Regions from separate parts of the Inediibacterium massiliense genome, predicted to be linked through region 1. Evidence: a T-box and tRNA genes for the amino acid it is inferred to sense, from the RefSeq annotation. Region 1 holds a T-box; the other holds one or more tRNA genes.
The links. The T-box of region 1 lies ahead of argS (arginine--tRNA ligase). A T-box ahead of a tRNA ligase gene usually reads a tRNA of that ligase, here a tRNA-Arg.

Region 2: it encodes a tRNA-Arg, which carries the amino acid that the T-box ahead of argS (arginine--tRNA ligase) is inferred to sense. The anticodon was not compared.

Annotation. Positions count from the first base shown of each region.
Region 1 is NZ_LN876586.1:988,762-996,974, forward strand. It holds gene BN2409_RS08460 (U32 family peptidase) at 1-2,278, shown strand, start outside; gene BN2409_RS08465 (endonuclease MutS2) at 2,305-4,671, shown strand; gene BN2409_RS08470 (2-thiouracil desulfurase family protein) at 4,682-5,134, shown strand; gene BN2409_RS17510 (rhomboid family intramembrane serine protease) at 5,190-6,365, opposite strand; T-box leader at 6,504-6,713, shown strand; gene argS (arginine--tRNA ligase) at 6,768-8,213, shown strand, end outside.
Region 2 is NZ_LN876586.1:67,321-75,533, reverse strand. It holds gene BN2409_RS04230 (AAA family ATPase) at 1-411, opposite strand, end outside; gene BN2409_RS04225 (hypothetical protein) at 612-791, opposite strand; gene BN2409_RS04220 (DNA-methyltransferase) at 978-2,162, opposite strand; gene BN2409_RS17605 (PDDEXK family nuclease) at 2,291-2,500, shown strand; gene BN2409_RS04210 (PDDEXK family nuclease) at 2,614-2,892, shown strand; gene BN2409_RS04205 (SIR2 family protein) at 2,963-3,817, opposite strand; gene BN2409_RS04200 (ParA family protein) at 3,814-4,842, opposite strand; tRNA gene BN2409_RS04195 (tRNA-Arg) at 5,225-5,300, opposite strand; gene BN2409_RS04190 (D-alanyl-D-alanine carboxypeptidase family protein) at 5,358-6,530, opposite strand; gene BN2409_RS04185 (M1 family metallopeptidase) at 6,793-8,213, opposite strand, start outside.

The DNA of each region.
Region 1 (8,213 bases):
AAAATATTGTCATATAAGAGGAGTCAAAGTATATGTAACAGTGAATACGTTAGTTTCTAATGAGGAGCTTAAAAAGCTGAAAGAATATATTTCTTTTTTATATCGTATAGATGTAGATGCAATTATTGTACAAGACTTAGGAGTTGCAAAATTCATAAAAGACAATTTTTCAGATTTTGAGCTCCATGGAAGTACCCAAATGACAGTTCATAGCCTTGAAGGTGTAAAACTTCTTGAAAAGATGGGATTTAAAAGAGTTGTTTTATCAAGGGAAATGACAAAAGATGAAATAAAATATATTAGAGAAAATTCAAATATGGAGCTTGAAATTTTTATTCATGGAGCACTATGTATTTCCTATTCTGGACAATGCTTAATGAGTAGTATGATTGGAGGTAGAAGTGGAAATAGAGGTACATGTGCCCAACCTTGTAGAAAACCATATGAGCTTGTAGATTTGGAAAGTAAAAAAGTATTTAAAAGTAAAGTTGGAGATTATTTACTGAGTCCAAGAGATTTAAATACTTTGGAATATATAAATGAAGTCTTAGATTTAGGAGTGACATCTTTAAAAATAGAAGGAAGAATGAAAAGGCCTGAATATGTGGCCATTGTAATCAAAGGATATAGAGAAGCTATTGATTCTTATATGATTCATAAAAAAATTCATAAAGATCAAGAGATGATGGACAAAGTAGAAAAGATATTTAATAGGAAATTTACAAAGGGATATTTATTAGGAGATGAAGGAAAAAAATTAATGAGTTTTGAAAAGCCAAGCAATAGGGGAATAAAAATAGGAAAAGTCATAGGATATGATCATAAAAAACATAGAGTTAAAATTCAATTAGAGAATGACATATCAAAGGGCGATGGTATTCAAATATGGGCAAAAAAAGGAGATGCCCCAGGAACTATGGTAGATGTTTTATGGAAAAATGGAGAAAAAATAAATTTTGCAGGACCTAAAGAAATCGTAGAGGTATCCTTCAAAGAGTATGTAGAAAATCATACACCTGTATATAAAACATCAGATCATGAATTGTTAAAATGGGCACAAGAGACTTATGAAAGAAAAGATGTACAAATTCCTATCTCAGGAGAGTTTATTGGAAAGCTTGGAGAGCAAATAGAATTAACCCTTTGGGATGAAGATGGAAATTTTGTTCATGAAAAGGGGCAAAAAGTAGAGAAAGCTATAAAGGTTGCTACGGATAAAGATAGAGTAGAAAATCAGATCAAAAAACTTGGAAATACTCCGTATATATTAAAAAATATGAATGTAATATTAGATGAAGGTGTGGCTATTTCTGCTAAAGAAATGAATGAACTGAGAAGAAAAGGAACAGAATCTTTAAATTTATTGAGGGAAAATCATCATCATAGAAAAGAAATAAATTTCATAGATACAAAATTGAATCATTCTATGAATCAAAAAGATTTCAAAGAAGAAAAAACAAGATTAAATGTGTTTGTAAATCATTTAGAACAATTAAAGGCTGCATTAGATTTTCCTATAGATAGAATTTATTATAAAGATATAGATACTTTAGAAGAAGCACTACATTTAGCCCAAAATAAAAATATAGAGCTATTTATGTCTTTTGGAAGAATTATAGAAGACCAAGACCTTCTTAAGATTAAACAAAAAATATCTACAATAAAAAATATTCCTGGTGTACTTGTTTCTAATTTAGGGGTTTTAAATATATGTAAAGAACTTGATTTATATATGGTTTCTGATTATTCTTTCAATGTATTTAATAATACAGCTATAAAAAATTTAAAAGAAATGGGAATTAAAGAATGTACTCTATCTTTAGAGCTTACATTAAAACAAATTAAAGATATAGTAAAAAGATCAGACATGCCTACAGAGGTAATCATTCATGGAAATATTCCATTGATGATTAGTAAATTTTGTCCTATTTCTAGTGTTTTAGGAGAAGGGAAAAGAAATTGTAAAATATGTGAAAATAAAAAGCTTGGATTAAAAGATCCTCTAGGAGTCATTTTTCCTATAGTAAAAGATGATCATTGTAAAATACAGATTTTAAATAGTCAAAAGCTTTGTATGATAGAGCATATGAAAGATTTACAAAAAGGAAATATATCTTCTTTTAGAATACAGTTTACTACAGAGAAAAAAGAAGAGATAAAAGATGTTTTAAATATGTATATACAAGGAATGAAAGGAATTTTACCTAAAAAAGAGTTTATAGATCAAATCAAAAAAGAAGGATTTACAAAAGGACATTTCTTCAGAGGTGTTATGTAATACAAATAGATAAAGGGGAGTTAGCATTGAACGAAAGAACCTTAAGAGTTTTGGAGTTTGAAAAAATAAAAAATATGTTGTTGAATCATACGGAGTCAAGCTTAGGAAGGGAATTGGCAAAAGATATGAATCCTTCTACAAAGTATGAGGAAGTAGTAGAGTATCAAAGACAAACTCATGAAGCAACAAGTCTTATATTACAAAGAGGAAGTATTTCACTAGGAGGGGTTCATGATTTATCTTATTATATAAAAAGAGCAGAAATTGGGTCTTTTTTAGAACCATCTCAGCTTTTAGAAGTAAGTGACACTCTAAGAGCTGCAAGAAGAATCAAAAGCTTTATGAAAGAAGCCAATGAAGGAGAAGATAAATTTCCTATTTTGAGAGGATATACAGGAAATTTATTTACATTTAGAAGTATTGAAGATAGGATTAATGAATGTATTGTTGGAGAAAATGAGATCTCTGATCATGCAAGTCCTACCTTAAGAAGCATAAGAAGAAGTATAGAAAATAAAAATACGGCCATTAGGAGTAAATTAAATGGGATTATATCATCTAGTCAAAATCAAAAATTTCTACAAGATGCAATTATTACGATTAGACAGGATCGATATGTAGTTCCAGTCAAACAAGAATATAGAGGAAATATGAAAGGCCTTGTACATGATCAGTCTTCTAGTGGTGCTACTCTTTTTATAGAGCCTATGGCTATTGTTGAATTAAACAATGAGCTAAAAGAGTTAAAATTAAAAGAAAAAGCAGAAATTGAACGTATTTTAAAAGAACTTACAGATATGGTAGGAGAAAAGTCAGAAGAAATAAAATCCAATCAAACTATTTTAGCTATTTTAGATTTTATATTTGCAAAAGGAAAGCTTGCTGTATCTATGAATGCTATAGAGCCTAATATGAATCAAAAAGGATTTGCAAAAATTAAAAATGGAAGACATCCTTTATTAAATAAAAATCATGTAGTGCCTACAAATATATGGATTGGAGAAGATTTTCATACATTGGTGATTACAGGACCTAATACAGGAGGAAAAACTGTCACATTAAAAACAGTAGGACTTCTTACAATAATGGCTCAATGTGGACTTCATGTACCAGCTGATTATGGAACAGAGTTGTCTGTATTTGATCAAATATTTGCAGATATTGGTGATGAACAAAGCATTGAACAAAGCTTAAGTACCTTTTCTTCTCATATGACAAATATTGTTGAAATATTAAAGGATACAAAAGACAACTCACTTATTTTACTAGATGAATTAGGAGCAGGAACAGATCCTACAGAAGGAGCAGCTCTAGCTATTTCTATATTAGAACACCTAGCTTATAATGGGGCAAGAGTCATTGCCACTACCCATTATACAGAGCTTAAAGAGTATGCACTGACTACAAAAAAAGTAGAAAATGCTTCTGTAGAATTTAATGTAGAAACCCTAAGTCCTACTTATAGGCTTTTAATAGGAGTTCCAGGGAAATCTAATGCCTTTGAAATTTCTAAAAGATTAGGCTTAGATGAAAAAATCATCGAAAGATCAAGAGGACTTATTTCAAAGGAAGACATTGAATTTGAAGATCTTTTAACGACCATAGAAAAAGATAGACGTATGGCAGAAGAAGAAAGAGATGAAGCAGTAAAATTAAAATTAATTATAGAAAAGCAAAAAAAGGAATATGAACAAAAGAATGAAAGACTTATGGAGCAAAGGGAAAAAATCATAAGAGAAGCAAAAGAAGAAGCAAGGAAGCTTTTAAGAGAAGCAAAAGAAGAAGCAGATGAGATTATTAAGTCTTTGCAACAACTAAAAAATGAAGAAGATAAAATGAGAAATAAAAAAATAGAAGAAAATAGAAAAAAATTAAGAGAAAAAATAAATGATATGCAAGAGGGACTAAGTTTAGGTGTGATCAATACTAAGCCTCCTAAAAACTTAAAGGCTGGAGACAATGTATTTTTATTAAATTTAAATCAAAAGGGAACGGTAATTGAAAAACCTGATGATCGAGGAGACGTATTGGTGCAGGTTGGGATTATGAAGGTCAATGTAAATATTAAAAATTTGAGAATAGATCAAGAAGAAGAACAAAAGTATTCAAAAACTGGAGCAGGACAAATTATGAAACAAAAGACACAAAGTGTACAAAGCTCTATTGATTTAAGAGGACAGACTTTAGAAGAAGCTTATATGGATACGGACAAGTATTTAGATGATGCATATATTGCGGGACTTTCTGAGGTAACCATTATACATGGAAAGGGTACAGGAGTTTTAAGAGAAGGAATTAAAAAAATGTTAAGAGGTCATAAGCATGTAAGAAGTTTTAGAGATGGAGCTTATGGAGAAGGTGGAACAGGAGTTACCATTGTAGAGCTTAAATAGGAGGAGTAAAATGATACTTATTAGTGCTTGTCTAGCGGGAGTAAATTGTAAATACAATGGACGAAGCAATGAAAATAAAAAAATTTTAGAATGGATCAAAGAGAAAAAAGCTATTTTAGTATGTCCAGAACAATTAGGAGGATTATCTACTCCAAGAATTCCTTGTGAAATTTTAGGAGGGGATGGAGAGGATGTACTATCTAAAAAAGCTAAAGTCATCAATAAAGATGGAGAAGATCGAACAAATGAATTTTTAAAAGGGGCAGAGGAAACTTTAAAAATTGCCAAATTATATGGCATAAAGGAAGCTATTTTAAAACAAAGAAGTCCATCCTGTGGTTGTGGAATGATTTATGATGGGACATTTTCAGGAACGAAGAAGACAGGAGATGGAGTGACAGCTGCTTTGTTAAAAAAACAAGGAATGGTCATATGGAATGAAGAAAATTACCCATGGAAATAACCGCTCATTTGAGCGGTTATTTTGCATAAATGATTCCTAATTATAAAGGGAAGTGTTAAAAATTAGAAATTTTTTGAACCAATATACCTGTCTTGAATAAAATAATCATTATAAAGATTATTATGAACTGAAATTTTATATTTTCTTTTTTGAATATATTTTCTTCTTTTAGTCCAATAGAAAAACTAGTTAAAAGTCCTCCAATGAATCCACCTAGATGAGCAAAATTATTTATGGTTGGATTGGAAAGTCCAAATACAATATTGAGAATGAGCATAGTTATTAAATTCATCCCATATCTTGATGAAAAAACAAAGGGGCGATGTATTCCAAAATAAATATAAGCGCCCATAAGACCAAAGATGGCACCAGATGCACCCGCAGATACAGAAACACTAAAGACAAAACTTAAAAGAGATCCTATCAAACCAGAAAAAACATATAGGATCAAAAATTTAAAAGATCCATAAATAGATTCCACATCTTTTCCTAAAGAATAAAGAGCATAATTATTGAAAATAAGATGGACAATTCCAATGTGAATGAACATATTTGTAAATAGTCTATAATACTGCCCAGCTGCAATGAGTGGATTGTATTGTGCTCCAAACTCAATTAAGTTGTATATATTTTGAGTGCCTCCATGTAAAGACATATAAATAAAGTATATAATATTGATTCCAATAATCCATTTGTACAAATAAAAAGGATTTTCTTTAAATATATAGCCCTTTTCTTTTCTAGTGTTATTTTCTATTTCTAATATATTGAATTCTTTTGTATCATCTGTATAGACAAAGTGTATATATTTATGAAAAAAAGGTAAAACATTTTGAGAATCTTTAAAATTAGAAAATATAGAAACGATTTTAAAAGAATTCATATAAATACCTATCATGTGAATAGGTATTTTTTCTTGCTGTAAATAAGTAGAAAGCTCTTCTAATGAAGAAGTTGTTTCTTCTTCTAAAAATATAATTTTGTAAAAAAATAACTTTTGGAAGCCATGTTTTATTTTGATTTCTTTGTATTGATTATATAAAATACTCTTTTGAATATCTATAGAATGGTATAAAAAATCATTTTCTAGGAAATGAATAAAAAAGTGAGAAAACCAAAATTGTTTATGTAAAATCATATCATAAATATTTTTATATTGTTTATGTGGATAAATAAAGAATTCTTCTTTTTCAATAAGGTATTTGATCCATAAACCAATCCATCTTATCATTTTAAAATACCTCCAATAATTTGTATAAAAATGAATATGTAGAAATTTATATATTTCTTTTGATTATATCATACTAGAATAATGAATAAGGACTTGATTTCAATAAAGAAATATGGTAAATTATTAGACAAAAAGAATTATTTGTCGATGACGAGGAAAGTAGATTTTAAGATGTGTCAAAGCGAGTCGGAAAGGGTGAAAGTCCGATACACTACTAAAGTTGAAACGTACCTTAGAGATTTTTGCTGAAAATAAGTAAGTAAAACGGATTCCTACCGTTATCTAGGAATAGAGTGGGTACATTTGTATCAACAAGAGTGGTAACACGGGAAAGCTCTCGTCTCTTCATGAAGAGGTGAGAGTTTTTATTATTTTTAAGAATAAAATATAAGGAGAATGAATATGATTGATTTTAAAAAAGAAATTGGAGACATTTTAAGTGGAAAAATTCAAGAATTAAGTGCAGCTGAAATTTTAGAAATGGTTGAAATACCTCCTAATTCTCAAATGGGAGATTATGCTTTTCCTTGCTTTAAACTAGCAAAATTATTTAGAAAATCACCAAATATGATTGCTCAAGAGATTGCTTCTTCTATAGGAGAAAACAAATTATTTGAGAAAGTAGAAAATACTGCAGCTTATGTAAATTTCTTTGTAGATAAAAGTATTTTTGCAAAAAATGTAATTCAGGAAGTATTCTCACAAAAAGATTGTTTTGGATCCTCAGAGCTAGGAAGAGGGAAAAAAGTAATTGTGGAATTTTCTTCTCCTAATATAGCAAAGCCTTTTCATATAGGACATATTAGAAGTACAGTAATTGGAAATGCTATCTATAAGCTATATGAATTTTTAGGATACGAGACTATTACCATTAATCATCTTGGAGATTATGGGACTCAATTTGGAAAATTAATTGTAGCCTTTAAAAAATGGGGAGATGAAAAGGAAGTAGAGAAAGATCCTATTCCTACATTACTAAAACTTTATATTCAATTTCATGAAGAAGCAGAAAATGATCCGTCTTTAGAGGATGAAGGAAGACTATGGTTTAAAAAGTTAGAAGATGGAGATGAAGAAGCAAAATCCTTATGGCAATGGTTTAGAGAAGTGAGTTTAAAAGAATTTGGAAGAGTTTATGATATGCTTGGCATTTCTTTTGATTCTTATGCAGGAGAAAGCTTTTATTCAGATAAAATGCCAAGAATTTTAAATCAAATGGAAGAAAAAAAACTTTTGAAAGAATCTAAGGGAGCAGATATAGTAGATTTAAGTGAGTATAATATGCCTCCTGCACTTATTAGAAAAAGTGATGGATCTACTTTATATATTACTCGTGATATTACTGCTGCTATTTATAGAAAAGAACATTATAATTTTGATAAAAATATATATGTAGTAGCATCTCAACAAAATCTACACTTCCAGCAATGGATTAAAGTAGTAGAACTGATGGGATATACTTGGGCAAATGATTGTGTACATGTTCCTTTTGGACTTGTAAGCTTAGAAGAAGGAACTATGTCTACTAGAAAGGGAAGAGTAGTATTTTTAGAAGATGTGCTTCAAAAAGCTGTAGAGAAAACAACAGAGATTATAAAAGAAAAGAATGCGAATCTTGAAGATATTCATGAAGTTGCAAAGGCTGTTGGAATTGGAGCGGTCATTTTCCAAGAACTTTCTAATAATAGAATTAAAGATTATACTTTCTCATGGGAACGTACTCTAAATTTTGATGGAGAAACAGGTCCTTATGTACAATATACTCATGCTAGAGCATGTAGTGTACTTAGAAAAGCACAAATGGAGATAGATGAAAATATAGATTATACTTTATTAAGTAATGATGAA
Region 2 (8,213 bases), 920 kb from region 1:
ATTTTTGCTTGTAAAATCTCTCTTATAAAGCCATTCTTCATGAATTTTTTTATCATCTACCGTAAATCCATATTGATATTCATTAGACTTACATCTAAAAAACACTTCAAATTCAGCAGTTTTTTTCCTACTTACATTATCGAATGCAAATCTTTTAATAGGTATTCCTTTCTTTTCACTCTCTCTTTTAAATGATGTTAATACCCACTTACGCATAAACTCAAATGCTTGTATTACAGAACTCTTTCCACTTCCATTTGCACCATATATAGCTGTAACTTTTAAAAATGATTCTTTTTTATTTGTATCTATAAGATTATATGGATGCTCTTTTAATGAAGTCGCTGTCATATCTAATGAAACTTCATCTCTAAAGCCTTTAAAGTTTTTGAAATTGAATTGTATGAGCATTTTACTCACTCCTTTATATTATTATAGTACATTCTATCGCTTTTGTGAATAATTCATGAGATATTTCCTCACTTTTTATTATTGTCTTTCGAAATTTATTTATTCAACTTCATAGTTTTGTATTTCCTCTACATGATTATTTACCCATAAGTATAGCTCCAATTATTCAATATTATCTTCTTTATATTTCCTTGCTAGTGCTAATGCTCTGTTGCAGTCTTGAAAAATATATTTTTTTCTTCAATCTCTTCTGTAAGTCTAAGTAATCTTTGTATCTTTTTTGTATTCTCTTCATTTACATAATTGTACTTGTCCATTAGTTGCTGAAATTCTCTTATGAAAAATTGATTTAGTATTAGTGGTATGTTTTTAGTGAACATACATTTCCCATCCATTTTAATTTGAAATAGAAACACCTCTAACAGAATTTCTGTTAGAGGATTCTCATTAATATTATATATATTTTAATTCCATTTATTTACATTTTATTTGTCTTATTTCCTTTCCTGATGTGTCGTTGACCTATCTCACTAATAGTAGTATTTTAACAACTTACATTAATTATATTATTCTCTTTGATAATCTTCAGGCAACCAAAATCCATTATCTGCTCTCAATTCCCTCTGTTTATTTATAAAAATAGTATTACTTTCTTCAATAAACTGTCCGTATATAGAAGTATCTCTTTCATTATTATTAAATCTATTAATTATAGGATTTAAGCTTCCAATTTCACAGCCAATCCATTTTCTCCTTAATAATTCCGATGCAACATAGGTTGTACCACTTCCACCAAACGGATCAAACACTATATTTCCTTCATTAGTTGTCAATGAAATTACTCTTAAAAGTAACTTTAATGGTAATTCATTTTCTTCTCTATTTTTATGGGACTTATGTCTCACTGGATGTATATCTTCCCATGTATCAGAGATAGTTTGACCATTTATAGGGACATCTCTTTTCTTTCCCCCATAATCATGTATCTCTCCACCACAATGTCTACATGTTTTCATTGGTATTCTCTGCTTATTAAATACATTTACTTGAGATCCCTTAGTATAATAAAGTAATCCATAATGACTTACATTTAATTTGTTAGGAATTGGTGGTGTATATCCTCTAAAGTTAAGTGCTATCCAATGTCTGAAATCAAGATAATTATTCAGAATATATGCTGTTTCAGTTAACCACTTTGGTATATTATAAACAAATAATGCACCTCCTGGTTTTAATATTCTAATACATTCTAATAACCACTTTTCGGTCCAAATTAGATAGCTATCTTCTGATAAATTGTCATCAATCCCTGACTCATATACTTTTGATAAGTTAAAAGGTGGATCTGCAAATATGGTATCTACGCTATTATCGTCCATTGACTGCATTAATTCAATACAATCACTTCTATATAATCGCCCATTTTCAGTAGTAAATTCTGGTCTTAACTCTATTACATCATTTATTTGTGTGTTATTATACTCTTCCAAAAATAGGTGATTATTATCTGAGAGCCAATCAATTAGATCTCTATCAAATATACCAAGCATAATTTTTAATTTTGGTGTATCCACATTAAGATGTTCTTTTATCTTCTCAAGACATGCTCCAATAGGTAGTATTCTCTCATTATTATAATATTCAAGTTGTTTTTTTGGTATTTTAAGTTTTCTCGCTACTTTAACAGCTTCATCGTTATTAGTAATACCTAATATCTTGTAAAGTCTATTTATATGAATAGTGTTTTTCACAATAGTTTCACCTCTCTAAAATTTTAACATATAAACCTATTGATATAAAATACAATTTATGTTAATACCTTCTTAAATGTAATCCTTTATTTTCGTAGTCCTTTTAATAAATACGAGGAGGTATTTTCATGAAAGTTTTAAGAGTAGTTCCCTTAGTAGACATTAATGATGCTTTTAGGGATAATAGAGTTAAACATGTACTAAATGAAATAACAAAGCATATTAATAATATGCAACATCCAAAGAATAGTGGAGCATTTCACTTAAATTTAACTATGAAGGGTAATGGTTTAAAATCTATCAAAGACTCATTCTTTTTTCAGATAATTGGGAATTAGAACATAGACTGAACCTTAGTATTACTCAAAGAAAACCTGGTCCAATTCATGCTACATATCAACTACAAGATGATTCACGAAAATATATTGCAGTAGAGTGAGAAACTGGAAATATATTAGTTTCCCATAGAGCTGTAAATAAGCTTATAGCTGGACTCTTGCAAGACAAATTACTTTGTGGCGTGCTTATCTTGCCGTCAAAAGAAATGTATAAGTACTTAACAGATAGAGTTGGAAATTTTGATGAACTTGAACCTTATTTTCAAGTATGGAACAAAGCAAGATATGATCTTAAGGAAGGTTGTGTTATAATCATTGAAATTGAACATGATGTCTTAACTTCTGATGTTCCAAGAATATTAAAAGGTACAGATGGTAGAGCAAAAGTATAATTTTTTAATCATAAAAGGACTCTATATTAATATTAAGAAAAGGGTGATGCTATGCCTCACCCTATTTTTATTATAGCCTAAACTGATCCACTTCTTTTACCAAAGTTGATATGGCTTGTAAAAAGTTCTCATAATTTTTACCTGTATAGGTTATGGTATTTAAGTTAAATGCATTATTCCAATACTCAGTAATCTGACTTGGATAACTATTTTGTTCAGTTAATATATAATGTGGTGAAGAATCCGCACTTACATGCGAAAGAGCTTCTAGTATTAGATGAATATCTGGATCATTCATGCTATAACCAATGAATAATACTGTATTCGTTAAAAATAAAGCTTCTAATATTTTGTAAAACTGTGGGTTTTCTGTTCTTGCTTTAAAGTATTGTTGGTTAGTAAAAATCATTTTATTAGTATTATCAATAGTGCCATGAGCTTTAATTAATATATTTTGTGGAGCCTTTATGTTTGATATTATTCTTGAAGTATCATGATAATCAGCAACAACAAAATTATCATTATGATAATGTTTATCTAACATCTTATCAAAGTTTGTTGTAACTGTAATTTTACAATTTAGTTTTATTATATCTTTATATGCTGATGATTCTGTATAACCATTTAGCATAAACTGTCTCTTTAAGAATCTTGAATACATTCCAGGGTCTATATTATTATATATACCCTGAAGTGCCATAAGGTAGTTTTTCTGTTTCAACATATTCTCTATAAAACTAATATTTTCTTCAACTGTATGTCCTTTTTTTATCTCATCTAAAAAATTCCTTATGAATTGTTCCCACCCAGGAGGTCTTCTACCTCCTTCATCCACACAAGTCGAAGTTAGTCCAGATCCTATAAATAATATACACCTCTGTGCTGCAATTTCTTCTAGAAGATTTTCAGGCCAGTTAACTATCATCTGTTCACCTCCATATTACTTAAAATTTTCTTTGTAATGGAGTCCATTAATTGACCATACTCTTCAGCAGCTATTGATTGAGCACCTCGTACACCATCAGAATACTCTAACTCAAATATCGGAGCTTTTGAAGTTTGAGATAAAGGTATCAAACTATATAAATATGGAATATCTCCTAATTTTAAATCGTCTAAAGTTAGATTTTCAAAACTATGTATTTGAAGTTTTTCCTTGATTTCATTTGGCATATTTTCTATAACTTCTTCATATGCTCTTATCGCTCTATATCCAGACTTAAATTTACGTTTAACATATTGCTGTACTGAAAACCCAATAAATTTAGTCATTTCATCAGGGTTATGATTTATATTAAATGATTCGTAATCCTCTACTTCGTATTGTCTATGCAAAACTTTCAAAGCATCCTTATATAGTGTTTTCCATGTGTTAAACCATTGACTTAAGTTATCAATGCCCAACAAGCTAAAAATATCAGATCCCATCGGTGTAATAAAATAGTGTGAATTAAGTAAAATACTCCTATTCAATGCTCCTAATGATGGTCCTAAATCAATAATTATATAATCATATTCTTCTTTATAATGATCTTCAAACTGTCTCAACCAATTAGTTACCCTGAACCCTCCAATATCTCCTTCAAAACAAGAAGTCCATGCCTTACTTAATTTCTCTTCAATTATAGATAGTTTAGGATGTCCAGGAATTAGATGAAAATTATATCTAGTATCACTTGTTTTTATTGGAACTTCGTAAAACTGAATATTAGCCTCACCTATAATTATTTTTCTAAAGTAATCATAAATAGTTTTTTCAGTTCTATCAGGACCATAAAATTTTCCCCAATCTTCTTCACGTACTACTAATTGTGTAGAATTTGATTGAGGATCAAGATCCATAAAAAGAATTCTTTTATCTAGTTTTTTAGCAAAATAGCTTGCAATATTAACTGCAGAAGTTGTCTTCCCAACTCCCCCTTTATTATTGAAAAAAGTTATAACTTTCACTTCTGTACCCCCTTATTATACTTACCTATATTATACATTTTTTTATCCCTTAATCAAAATAAAAGTAATATTATAGCTATTTATGTAGTTCTTTCTTAATATTTAGTCAAAATTGTGGTACCTATTTGTCAAAAACGCCGTTATTTATGATATGGTTCAGCTCTAATTATCCTAAATCTCTTTTTGTCACTAAATTTTTTCACTTTAATTCGCTTCTATTAAAATCTCTAACACCCACCAAATTCTCCACGACGTCCTTTTGACGTCGTAACGCCGACCACAACCAAGATTTTTTAGAAACAAATCACAACTAACTAAAAATCCCCCACAAAACAAAAAACCTCACCTTCCTTGGAAAACCAAAGAAAGTAAGGCTATATTTTGGTGCACCCGAGAGGATTCGAACCTCCGACGCACGGTTTAGGAAACCGACGCTCTATCCCCTGAGCTACGGATGCATAGGAATCATTTCTATGATAATCCTATTTTTTATTTTTGTCAAGGATGCCTATAATTTACCACATATTAGAAAAAACACTTGCAAAAATATGAAAAAAGTTTGTAATAAATAGTTTAAAAGAAAGCTTTCTAATGTCTCTATCACTTACCAAATCTGTTTTGATCATCTTTCCATCATAAGTAGTAACTTTTAACTCCCCTATTTTTTGTCCTTTAGATATAGGATAGGGCATTTTCTTCACTAACAGAATTTCTCTATTTTTTCCTATCTTCTCTTTAGGTCCTAATGTCCAAATATCTTCTTTTGCTAAAAGTGTTATGGGAAGCTTTTTTTCTCCCCATAAATGAATTGTTTTTATTTTTTCATTCTTTTTTACTATTCTCTTTTTCACAAAACCTTCTGACCCATATTCTAAAAGCTTTTTGCTTTCTCTAAACCGAGCTTCTTCACTATCCGTCCCTAATACTACTGCAATGAGTCTAAAATCCTTTTCATCCTCACTATTCTTATGAACCTGCATGCTAGATGCAAGACAATATCCTGCTGCATCTGTATATCCTGTTTTAAGTCCATCTACTTGAGGAATAATTTTTAAAAGTTTATTGGTATTTTCTTTATAGAAATCTCTCATAGGATTTTCATAAAATTCTTGATCTGTAAGAGAAAGAATTTCTTTATGATGATCTATAATATACTTTCCTAAAGAAGCAATATCCTTTGCAGTCATTAAATTTCCACCATCTTTTTGGGGCATTCCATTTGGATTGTCAAAATGAGTATCCTCAAGACCAATATCTTTTGCTTTTTGATTCATCATGTTTACGAAGTTTTCCATACTTCCTCCTACATGTTCTGAAATAGCAAAAGCTGCATCATTAGCAGAAACAATCATCATTACTTCTATTAATTCTTTTAGCTTTATTTTTTCAAATGAAACAAGGTGATAGGAAGCTCCTCTTTCTTTAGAGGCTCTTTCACTAATGATCACTTCATCTTCTAAAGAGATCTTTCCCTTTTGAATCTCATCCATAGTTACAAGATATGTCATTAATTTTGTAATACTAGCTGGAGGAAATACTTCTTTTATATTTTTTTCATATAATATTTTACCAGTTTCCTCTTCCATTAATAAAGCTGCTTTCCCTTTTATTTCTATATCCTGTCCATAAGAAAAAGAAATATTAGCTGCTAGAATCATTGCACAAATCAATGCTGTAATTTTTTTCAACTCAATCCCTCCCGCTAGTATTATACCATATAAAATTTATCTATTTATAGGTCCAAACTGTTGATAACTTATATTTTAGAAAAGTCATAAAAATGAGGAACAATTATTGAGAATTTGTGAAAATATAGAATGAGTGAGAAAATGATTAGCATTACACTGTTTGAGCGGAGTGAGTTTGTAATGCTGTTTTCGAGCATTTCTATATATTTTCCAAATTTGAAAATTTAGTGACGAATTTTATGATTTTGTCTACAAGCTTTATCTATTTATAGATCCACTCTTTAAATAAATCCTCCATATTCTCTCCCATAACTTCTTCACATATTTTTTGAAAATCCTTTGTTGTAGCATTTTTAAATTTATAAGTTTCATAGTATTTATTCATCATCTCATAAAATTTTTCTTTCCCGTATTTTTCATAAAGAGAATTCATAAACATAGCTCCCTTATTATATACCAATACTCCATAATCTTCCCATCCCTCAAATTCATCGAGAGGTCTTAAAATCCTTTCATTTTTTATCTTTCCATCTTTTTTGATCATTTCATATTCTTGTTCATTCATATATTTATGATATTCTTTTCCCTTTTGTTTCCCATAGTTTTCTATTGTATAAATAACTTCTGAATAGTTGGTTAAGCCTTCATCTAACCAAGCTTCATCAATTTCATCATTTCCTACGACTCCATACCACCATTGATGAGCTGATTCATGAACAATAACCATTTCTAAATAATCTATATAATTCTCATCATAACAATTTTTATCAATCAATACGATACCAGGGTACTCCATTCCTGATGGAAAATTGGTTTGAACTACAGAATATTGTCCATATGGATACTTTCCATATATTTTATTAAAGGTTTGCAAAGATTTTTGAGCTGCCTTTGTAGCTTGTTTTTTTACATCTTTTTCTATATTTTTATCCTTCAAAAAATACATATTTAAAGTAGTTCCTTCTACCTCTTGATTTTCTACCTCAAATCTATTACTTGTTACAAACGCAAAGTCTCTCATGAGTTTGGCTTCTATTTCCCATTTTCTTTTTTGATCTTTCATTTGATCCTTTATAATATTTCCAGAAGCTGCAACTATATAATCCTTTGGAGTTTCAATATGTACATCATAATTACTTACATCACTATAAAACGGATCTCCAATCACATAATAAGGATCTAAATTCCATCCTGTCTCATCATAAACAGCTGCAATAGGATAAAAATTTCCTAGATTAAAAATATCTTCTCCATATCCAAACCGTTCTCTTGCAGGAGGCAATTTTATGGTATAAGTCATCTCTATAGTTACTTTCTCTCCCGGTTTTAAAGATTTTAATAGAGGAACCTTCATAATCGTATCATCTTTTCCTTCTATCGTATAATTTATCTTTTGATTGTCTATAGATACTTCTTTTATTTTGATTCCACCAAACCCAAATCCATTAGGATATGCCTCTTTGAAATCTTCATCCCAAAATGGAGCTGTCTCTTTCTTTGAAAATACATTAGGATACAAATGAAAATACACTTCGTTCAAAGATATATTTTCTTGGTTTATATACTCGATCCTTTGATTTCCTTTTATGGTTTTATTCTTTGGATCAAAAACAAGATCCATATGATACTGATTGATCTTTTTCATATCTGTTCCATTATAATCCTCTACTATAATAGTAGGTC